Regions from separate parts of the Photobacterium sp. Alg240-V54 genome, predicted to be linked through region 2. Evidence: predicted binding sites of a transcription regulator. Region 2 holds the regulator's gene; each other region holds the start of a gene.
The links. The regulator PurR, encoded in region 2, represses purine synthesis genes. The targets are predictions, from matches to a motif close to TNANGNAAACGTTTNCNTNA.
Positions count from the first base shown of each region.

Region 1: G6R09_RS09285 (NupC/NupG family nucleoside CNT transporter) is a predicted target of PurR. The motif match lies at 1,968-1,987, and genes of this name have one in related genera.
Region 3: G6R09_RS06990 (inosine/guanosine kinase) is a predicted target of PurR. The motif match lies at 1,988-2,007, and genes of this name have one in related genera.

Region 1 is NZ_UNRL01000003.1:25,750-29,041, forward strand. Features, by position in the region: gene G6R09_RS09275 (DUF805 domain-containing protein) at 1-130, opposite strand, end outside; gene G6R09_RS09280 (hypothetical protein) at 149-424, opposite strand; gene G6R09_RS09285 (NupC/NupG family nucleoside CNT transporter) at 521-1,750, opposite strand; gene G6R09_RS09290 (LysR family transcriptional regulator) at 2,008-2,922, opposite strand; gene G6R09_RS09295 (phosphate ABC transporter substrate-binding protein) at 3,225-3,292, shown strand, end outside.
Region 2 is NZ_UNRL01000004.1:149,406-152,697, forward strand. Features, by position in the region: gene G6R09_RS12435 (TfoX/Sxy family DNA transformation protein) at 1-462, opposite strand, end outside; gene purR (HTH-type transcriptional repressor PurR) at 840-1,844, opposite strand; gene G6R09_RS12445 (heme ABC transporter ATP-binding protein) at 2,228-3,025, opposite strand; gene G6R09_RS12450 (iron ABC transporter permease) at 3,022-3,292, opposite strand, start outside.
Region 3 is NZ_UNRL01000002.1:324,365-327,656, reverse strand. Features, by position in the region: gene asnB (asparagine synthase B) at 1-515, shown strand, start outside; gene G6R09_RS06990 (inosine/guanosine kinase) at 582-1,886, opposite strand; gene hemH (ferrochelatase) at 2,037-3,008, opposite strand; gene adk (adenylate kinase) at 3,226-3,292, opposite strand, start outside.

The sequences.
Region 1 (3,292 bases), on a different contig from region 2:
ATGTTGTGTCGACTAAGCCACATACCATACTAAGGAATGCGTTAATTAATGTAAAAAACCAAAACTCTTTTCTGCGTGAACGCCCTTGAAATTGAGCATATTTACGAAGAACAGCAAAATACCAATTCATTCTATTTCCTTGTGAATATTAATAACGCTTAATTCGGACGACTTTCATTATTTCAAATTCTAAGCCTGCCACTGTAATTGAATCAGCATAATAGGTCATATTTACTTTTGCGCCAACAAGGGTTCGATACCTTGATTTACGCTTAAACTTAAAAGGCACGTTATAACCGTCAATCATCAATGAATGCTGTATCCACTCGCCATCATCTCGCTGCGTATGAGAATTCACTGTTACGCCTTCACTGTGAATTAATTGCGCGTGTTTTGCGATGAGTTTGTCACTATCAGACTTCATTGATCATCTTCCTACTATTGGTGCTTTATTTCGAATACAAAAACAGAGAGCTAGGCTCTCTGTTTATTCTAATCTTTCAGCGTCAATATACCACGATTAAAGCGGAAGAAATAAGCCCGCTAAAGTCGCACTCATTAAATTAGCTAACGTTGCAGCAAAAATCGCTTTCATACCTAAGCGAGCAATTTCAGGACGACGTTGAGGTACAATACCACCTAACCCCCCCATTAACATTGCGATAGATGTTAAGTTAGCAAAACCACATAGTGCAAATGTTACGATTGCCTGCGAATGCTCACTCAATTTCGCAATCGTTTCTGGTTTCATTAACTCAGCAAACGCAATAAATTCATTTACTGCAATTTTAGTACCAATTAGGCTAGCTGCGGTGGTTGCTTCTGACCAAGGTACACCAATTAACCATGCCACTGGCGCAAATATATAACCGAAAATCATATTAAGACTAAGATCATTAATCCCAATCCAATGACCAATATGGCCTAACCCACCATTTACCATCGCAATTAAACTGATCACGGCTAACAGACTTGCACCTACAGCCATAGCAATTTGTAGACCACTTAGCGCGCCACGAGATGCAGCATCGACTAAGTTAACGGGTTCATCTTCTTCACCGTCATCTTCTTCTTCCATGCTATGTACACCTTCAGTTTGTGGCACGATCAATTTTGCCATCATCAATCCTGCAGGCGCAGACATAAAACTAGCGGCAATAAGGTATTTTAATTGCACCCCAAGACCGGCATAACCCACCATCGTGCCACCAGCAACAGAAGCTAGTCCACCAACCATTACTGCAAATAATTCTGAGCGAGTCATACGGGCTAAAAATGGACGTACAACTAATGGTGCTTCTACAGAGCCAACAAAAATATTCGCCGTCGCTGACATCGATTCAGTACGTGTAGTGCCCAATAGACGTTGTAATAAGCCACCGATGCCACGGATAACCCATTTCATAACACCTACATAATATAATACGGAAATTAATGCCGAAAAGAAGACAATAGAAGGTAAGACATTAACCGCAAAAATAAAGCCCAATTTAAATTGTGCTAATTGACCAAACAAAAATGATGTACCTTCGCGGCCATAATCAATCACGCCAGATACTGCACCAGAAACACTATTTAATACCACTCGGCCAACGGGCACATAAAGAATAAAAGCGGCAAACACAACTTGAATGCAAAAAGCTCCTAAAACACTGCGCCAATTAACTGCTGAGCGGTTTTCTGAAAATAAAAAACCTACTGCAAAAATAGTAATAATACCGAGCATGCCAACAAGATAATGCAAAGTCATTCCCCAATGTTTGGTGTAGTAAACGATTGCGGAAAGAGTGTATTCATAAAAAAAAGTGTGACAAGGATCAAATTGTTATTGCAAGCAACAGTAACTTAACAAATTAAGCTTAAATTGCATTATTTTTAGGCTAAGCAAACGAAAATCATTAGATTGGTTCCTATAGGGGATACTATTACCTCTAATAATTACAATTTGGAACATTAACTCCCCTGTTTTAGCCAACCGTTTGCGTGAAGTTGCTGTTTTTTGCATCATCACCATTTACACAAAATATTGCCCGCATCTATATGCCTACGAATAAATTCTATAAATAGATTCACTTTATTAGGCAAAAATTTATGTCTTGGATATACAGCATATAACGGCATATGCTGTGTCAATTGCCAATCAGGCATTAATCGAATCAACTTTCCTTGACGAATCTCATCAGTTAATAAATATGTTGCCAAATAACCAATACCATTACCTGAAATTGTTGCGTCTCGAATAGCATCAGCAGAGTCGACACGGTAATTACCTGTCACTTTAATATTCTGATTATTATTTTGCTGACTAAAACTCCAAACATTATCTTTGCGTTCACGGCTAAAATAAATAATACAGTTATGGTCAGCTAAATCACTCGGCTGATAAGGTACACCATGAGTGGCTAAATATTCTGGGCTGGCCACTAATACAAAATCACAATTACTCAAATGACGAGCCACAAAACCTTCTGGTGGTGAATCCATAAAACCAATCCAAAGATCAAGTTGCTCTGCAATCAAATCAACACGGTGATCAAACAAACTCAACTCTAAATCTAATAATGGATGTTGTTCATGAAACTCATTGATATATGGTGCCACATGATGAGAAGCAAAAGATTGTGCTATACCCACCCGCAATAATCCTTGTGAGTTATCTTCATTTCCTAATAATTCACTTTCAGCTTCATTGATTTCTTGCACTACTTTCTCACAGTGCTTCGCAAATAAACGTCCGGCCTCTGTTAACGCAAATGATCGGGTTGTTCGTTGTACTAACTGCACACCAAGTCGCTGTTCTAACTGTTGTGTGAGTTTACTGACTTGAGTACGTGAGATATCAAGTAGTTGCGCGGCTTTAGTAAAGCTTTGTTGTTTAGTTAGCGCATTAAATACAATCATTTGTTGTGCTTTTTTTAACATCGACAACCTATTTATTTTAAGAAAAAACCATGACAATCCAAACAGATTAATGCGGTGTCATCGTAATATGGTTTATTGTTGACAGTATATGACATCCAATTATGTGATTGAATATTGATTACGTTAACGACACTTAAACCCTCCAAATAAAAGAATTTTTTAATACATACTTATTAAGCATTTATTACAGCATTCATAGAGTGTTCAAACTTCTGAAACATTACTGTCACATAACTTTTCTAATCTTTGTCATGTTCATTCAAACCTATTGGCATTTTGCCCAACAAGAAAGGATTAGGAAAATGAAAACAAAGATTATCGGCGCAGTTGTTGTTGCAAGTTCACTTGCTGTTAGTTCTGCAGCGTTCGC
Region 2 (3,292 bases):
CGCCTTATAAGCTTCGAGTGCGCCAATGTCATGCAGTTGTTTGATAGTTTTAATACCTACTTTTTTGAGCATTCGTTCATTTGAAAGCCGTAAGTTGGGTAAGTCTTTAATTCTATCTGGTGTACAGCAGTCTTTGGCTTTTTTATCAGCTTGTGCTGCCTCAAGAGAATATTTTGCCTGCTCGACAATTTTCTCTGGGTGTTGCCACCATTCATCAAGAATAGCGTAATGTTTTGTAATGACAGGGAAACCACGTTTTTTATAAATATATGGTTCTAAACCCGCTTGTTTAAATTCCTCTTCTGTTTTCGCGTTTGCACGTAGGTGGAGTTTATTATTTACCACAAGAGCAAACATTGCTTCTCCTGCGAAAATACCAAAACCGCCAAACATAGAACGCGATTTTACATTACCTAAATGGTCTAATAGTTTTAATGAATCTTTTAATATTGGTTTGTCCATACTTCTACTCGGTGAATAAATGAGTGTCACCTAACATTAAAGTAGTTGTCGTTTTACTTTTATTAATAAAGTTATTTACATCACAAACGAACTACTTTAAATCATTCATGTATTACTCTATAAATAGACTTATCAATAGCGAAGTTTTATTTATAGTTTGTAAGTCTTTTGCTTACTATTATATGTATTTACATGAATCATTATATTCTATCTTTTAACAAGTGAAGTTTGAATATTGATGAAAGCTGATGAATATGTGATATCGCTCATATTTCTTGGTAAGAAACAACGTTTTAATAGCGTTTAGAGGCAGGGGAATTATATTGATAGGAAAAAAAAGCCAATATAATTATTGGCTTGATAAATAGATAACGCTATTAGCGTAGATCTTTAACAGATTTTCGTTCAACGATAGCAGGGGCCATTTCAAAAATTTGAGGTTCGTGATCTTTGTCTTTCATTCGTGCCATCAAAATTTTAATTGCTGTTTTACCTAAGCGACGTTTTGGCTGGTGGATAGTCGTTAGTGGCGGCGCAAAGTAGGGCGCAAGATCAATGTTGTCATAACCAATGATAGAAATGTCATTCGGTACGCGTAGTCCCGCTTGTTCAAAGGTACTAATCAGTGCCATCGCCATAATGTCATTAAAACAAAAAATAGCGGTTGGGCGATCAGTCATCGCAATATATTTCTCAGCAGCTTCGACAGCAGAATCACACTCAAAATCGCCTTCAAGGATCCAGTCTTGGTTAACCTCTAAATTTGCTTCTGTCATCGCTTTATTGAAGCCTTTTAAGCGCTCACGACAGGTCGATTTATCATTGTGGCCAGATAGACAACCGATACGGGTATGACCATGTTCGATAAAATATTTAGTCGCAATATAGCCACCTTGTTCGGCATTATCTTGAATTTTATCAGTATGTGGGCTTTCTGGGCCCCAATCCATGACTACCATAGGTAAATCTTTTTGGCGCTCAAGTAGATCCAATAACTTCTGATCGAGATCTGAACACATTACTAATAAGCCATCGACACGTTTTTCTGCCAACATGCGTAAGTAATCGCGTTGCTTAGAAAGGTTGCCTTCGGTATTACATAAGATCAGAGTGTAACCTTCACGGTAACAATACTCTTCAACACCATGCACAACTTCAGCAAAAAATGGGTTGGTTGATTTAGTCACCAGCATACCGATGGTACGAGTCGTGTTACATTTTAAACTGCGTGCCACTGCGCTTGGTGCGTAGTTAAGATCTTCAACGGCAGCAAGAACTTTTTTCTGCGTTGCTTCTGCGACAAAGCGCGTTTTATTGATCACGTGTGAGACTGTTGTCGTTGAAACACCAGCCATACGTGCAACATCTTTAATGGTTGCCATATTTATTCTTCTAATAATGAGCGCTAGAAATGATTCTAGCCAATGGTGTGGTACCAAATTGAGTAATCACTGAGAGATATAAAATCCATCTTATTGCGTTAGTCGTCTCGTTAATTATTCAATTTGGCACCGATTATGTATCTGTTACATACTTAAATAGTATCCAACAACAAAATCCGCATCTATTTTGCGGCTTTATAATTATTACATATTTTTCAAGTGTAATCGCTTGCGTTCACATTTTACTGAGTGTTTCGCGTAGTGCAACGATTCTATTGTTTTGGATTAAAATATTTGATGCTATCAACAAAAAAACGTAAATTTCAGCAAATTTATCGTAGTGTTACTGAAATTTACTTGATGGACTCATCATGTGTGGTTAGTTAACATGCTGATAATAGATAAGGGTAATCATGGATAGGATGGCGGTGAACAGAAACTTGCCAACCATAGACAGTATTAATCACTGCCGGATTTAATGCTTGCCATGGTGTGCCATCGGCTTGAATTTTTCCATGTTGAATAATTACCATCCGCTGAGCATATTGGGCCGCTAAATTAAGATCATGTAATACCACGATCACCGCTGCACCTTGAGCTGCCATCGTTTGTGCCATTTGTAGCGTTTTATGTTGATGGGCTAAATCTAAGGCTGAAGTTGGCTCATCTAACATTAAAATGCATTTATCATCGGCTTGGCTTAATTGGGTTAATACTCGTGCAAAATGGATCCGTTGTTTTTCACCACCAGATAAGGTGGGATACAACCGCTGAGCAAGCTCAAGCACATCGGTATTAGCCATTGTTTGGTTAGTGATGTGATTGATTTCTTGGCGAGATAAACACAATGGCATAGTGCCAAGTTCTACCACTTCTTTACAGGTAAAGCTAAAAGAGAGTGAACTGTGCTGCGGTAGAATGCCTAAATGACGCGCCAGTTCTGCGCGTTGCCAATCATTGATATCACGATTGAAAAATGCCACATCGCCACTTTCAGGTGAAATCTCACCACATAAGATTTTAAGCAAGGTGCTTTTACCCGCGCCATTAGGGCCTAATAGCGCAGTAACTTGACCTGCTTTAATATCAATACTGAAATTATCTAATAACACTTTATTGGCTAATGTGAGCTGTAAGTTACGTGCTGTAATCGCCGTCGAGTGTGAGAGTGTCGCCGTCATGCGATTCTGCCTTTTTGCTTATTAAGTAGATAGATAAAAAATGGAGCGCCTAAAATAGCGGTAATAATACCTACCGGAAGTTCTTGTGGTGCAAACGCACTACGGGCGATCATATCTGCGACGAGTAGTATTAAAGCGCCTAAAATAGCCGATATTGGCAACAATGTCTTATGGTTAGGGCCTGAAATCATGCGCCCTAAATGCGGAATAACCAGACCAATAAAACCAATTGGGCCGGTAATCGCAACGGTGATCCCAACTCCTGCG
Region 3 (3,292 bases), on a different contig from region 2:
GTGCACGGGCTAACAAATCAATGGCAGCATGGGGCATTGAAGCACGCGTACCGTTCTTAGATAAAGAATTTTTAGATGTAGCAATGCGCATTAATCCCCAAGATAAAATGTGCGGCAACGGTAAAATGGAAAAACACATTATTCGTGAGTGTTTTGAGCATTACCTTCCAGAGGCGGTTGCATGGCGTCAAAAAGAACAATTCTCAGATGGTGTTGGCTATAGTTGGATCGATAGCCTCAAAGAAGTCGCTGCAGCGAAAGTCACCGATCAACAGTTAGCAACCGCAGCATTCCGTTTTCCATATAACACGCCAACAACTAAAGAGGGTTATGTGTACCGTGAGATTTTTGAAGAGCTCTTCCCACTAGAAAGTGCCGCAAAATGTGTTCCTGGTGGACCATCGATTGCATGTTCTAGTGCTAAAGCGATTGAGTGGGATGAGAGTTTTAAAAATGCTGCCGATCCATCAGGCCGTGCAATTGCTGCAGTTCACAACCAAGCTTATACAAAATAGATAAACCGAAGTCATAAAAAAACCGCCACGAATAATGGCGGTTTTTTTGTTAACAACAATATGCCATTAACGTTCCCAGTAAGCTTCTTCTAAACTATCTTCACGCTCAGGTAGGCCACGAGAAAGACGAGGAGAATATTGGGCTAATACTTCATAACTTACACGGTTTGAATATAAACAAACTTGTGAGAATGATGAGTACGTTAGGAAAGAGTATTGGTGCTTACTTGAATTTGGCACGTTTTCTTTATGGTAACGGTTAGCTGACATATCATGCAGTAATGCTGAAAGTGCACCATCACCCGCACCATTAGTATTTTTAATGCGCTCAGGACCGCCCATATAAGGTGCAATGTGTGAATACGCCTTAATTGGGCTCTCACATGCTGCCTTTAGCATTGGTCGGCTAAATTCATAACGGTTAAATTCAGCAATATCACCAGGAAGTAATGGCAAGCTTGTTTCACGCTTTGCATTGTCCTCAGTGTAACCTGCAGTGTATAAACCGACAGGACCTGCAGTACACAATACAAGATCAACCCATTCTAGGGTTTTATCTGCTGCAACTAACGGATCAGACTCACCGGTTAACGCTTCACCTTCGTCTTCATTCATCGCAACCACAGTAACATGATCACGTAGGAAATCACGCCACCACTGTGGATCGTCTTGAATCACAAATTTAGTGCCGAGGGTTAATACCACAGGCACATCATATTTTTTAGCGAATTCAATTGCTTTCATTGTTGCTGCTGGCATTGGATCGCCAGGCTTACAACGAACAAGGTATGCCGTTAGAACAAGTGCTGATGCATTTTCAAACACACACTCAGGAATACTCTCAGGCTTAAGTTGGTTCATGTTACCTTCGTTAATCGCGAAAGTACGTTCACCATCTTTAGAAATCAGCGCAAAACAACGGCCAATTGGACCATTAACAGGCTGAAGATAGTTCATATCCATACGGCTTGAGGTATTACAAAGATAACGGTAAGCATAACTACCAATTTCAATGTCTTTACTCATCACACCCAATAGTACCGATTTATCATCAGCTAATACTGAGTAGTTATGTAAAGTGTTACCGATAGTGCCGCCAGCAAACTCATGCGTCACTAAATTGTTTTCTTTTAGCTCATTATAAAGCGCTTCGGCTTTTTCATCAGTAATAACCAATGAATGGCCTTTGCTTAACTCATAACGTTCCAGGAATTCGTCATCCACATAGGCTTCAATATCAACCAATGTCTGATCAATACCCACCACATGAGTACGTGTTAAACGCTTCTCTACCTTAGTTTGACTTAAAAGTGGATCGCGAGCATGTACGGGAAAATAATGCTTAGATTTTCGTTGTCCTGGAAATTTCATGTCAATGGGCTATCAAGTTGTAAATTTTGCGAATTCTATCACAGAATTTAAGACATAAAAGCAAAAGCTATCATTGGTTTTGCGAATACAACCAAAAATAACCACGCAAACGTTATCGTTCAAAGTATAGCGGTAACTGCGAGCTAAAATTTACCACCCTTGTGTATGTTGCTTAATCAAACTTTCCATCATCAAAATATGTGCAGGGCTGTCATTTAAGCATGGAATCAAATTAAACTCTTTGCCACCCGCTTCCAGAAAAACCTCTTTACACTGCTCAGCAATCTCTTCCAGTGTTTCAAGGCAATCAACCGAAAACGCCGGGCACATTACATCTAAGCGCTTAATGCCTTTTTCTGCTAATGATTTGATAGTGGCTTCGGTATAAGGTTTCAACCATTCTTCACGACCAAAAATAGATTGGTAACTCATGCTCATTTTTTCACGCGCCATATTAAGCGATTGAGCCAATAGTGCCGTTGTTTGATGACAGTGCTCTGGATACGGATCGCCATTATCAGCATAGCGTTGCGGAATCCCATGATAAGAACAAAGTAGATAATCAGGTTGGCCTTTCTGTGCCCAAAACGCGTCAACCGACTGCGCTAATGCAGCAATATAGTCAGGATGATCATAATAATGATTAATAAACCGCAACTCTGGTAACTCAGAAGTCTTTTTTAAATCTTTAGCAATACGATCAAAAGCAGCCGCAGTGGTTGTTGCTGAATACTGTGGGTATAACGGTAGCACAACGATGCGCTTACATCCTTGTTGCTGCAATTGTTGTAAGCCTGATTGAATACTTGGCTCACCATAGGTCATACCTAATGCAACAGGAACATTGAGTGTTTGTTGCAGTGATTGTTGCTGGCGACGAGAATAAACCATTAATGGTGAACCCTCATCCATCCACACGGATTGATATAATTTAGCTACTTTAGGCGAGCGAATAGGTAAAATGACACCATGTAAAATTGGACACCACAACCAACGTGTCATATCAACCACACGCTTATCATGTAAGAAATCACCCAGAAACTGCTTTACTCCCGCGGCTGTTGGCTCGGCAGGTGTTCCAAGGTTTACTAGCAATACCCCATAGTTATTATTTATTGTCATCGGTATATGTCCTTTTTATCATTCGTTCGCGGCTGAACATTATATTATCTTCAGCAATGTGATCATACAATCTCGTAACCAAAATCACTCAATTGAACAACGTTCGTGATATTATCCTGATATTAAAACCAAAAAAAACGAGCATTACCAATCGGTAAGCCCGTTCATTTACATCGTTATTAGCTATGATGAGTCATTAGCTAATTGGCAATGCTATTTATGCTAATGCTTTCTCAAGCTGAGCACTTACTTCAGCAACAGGTAAAGTACCATCAAACTTAAGG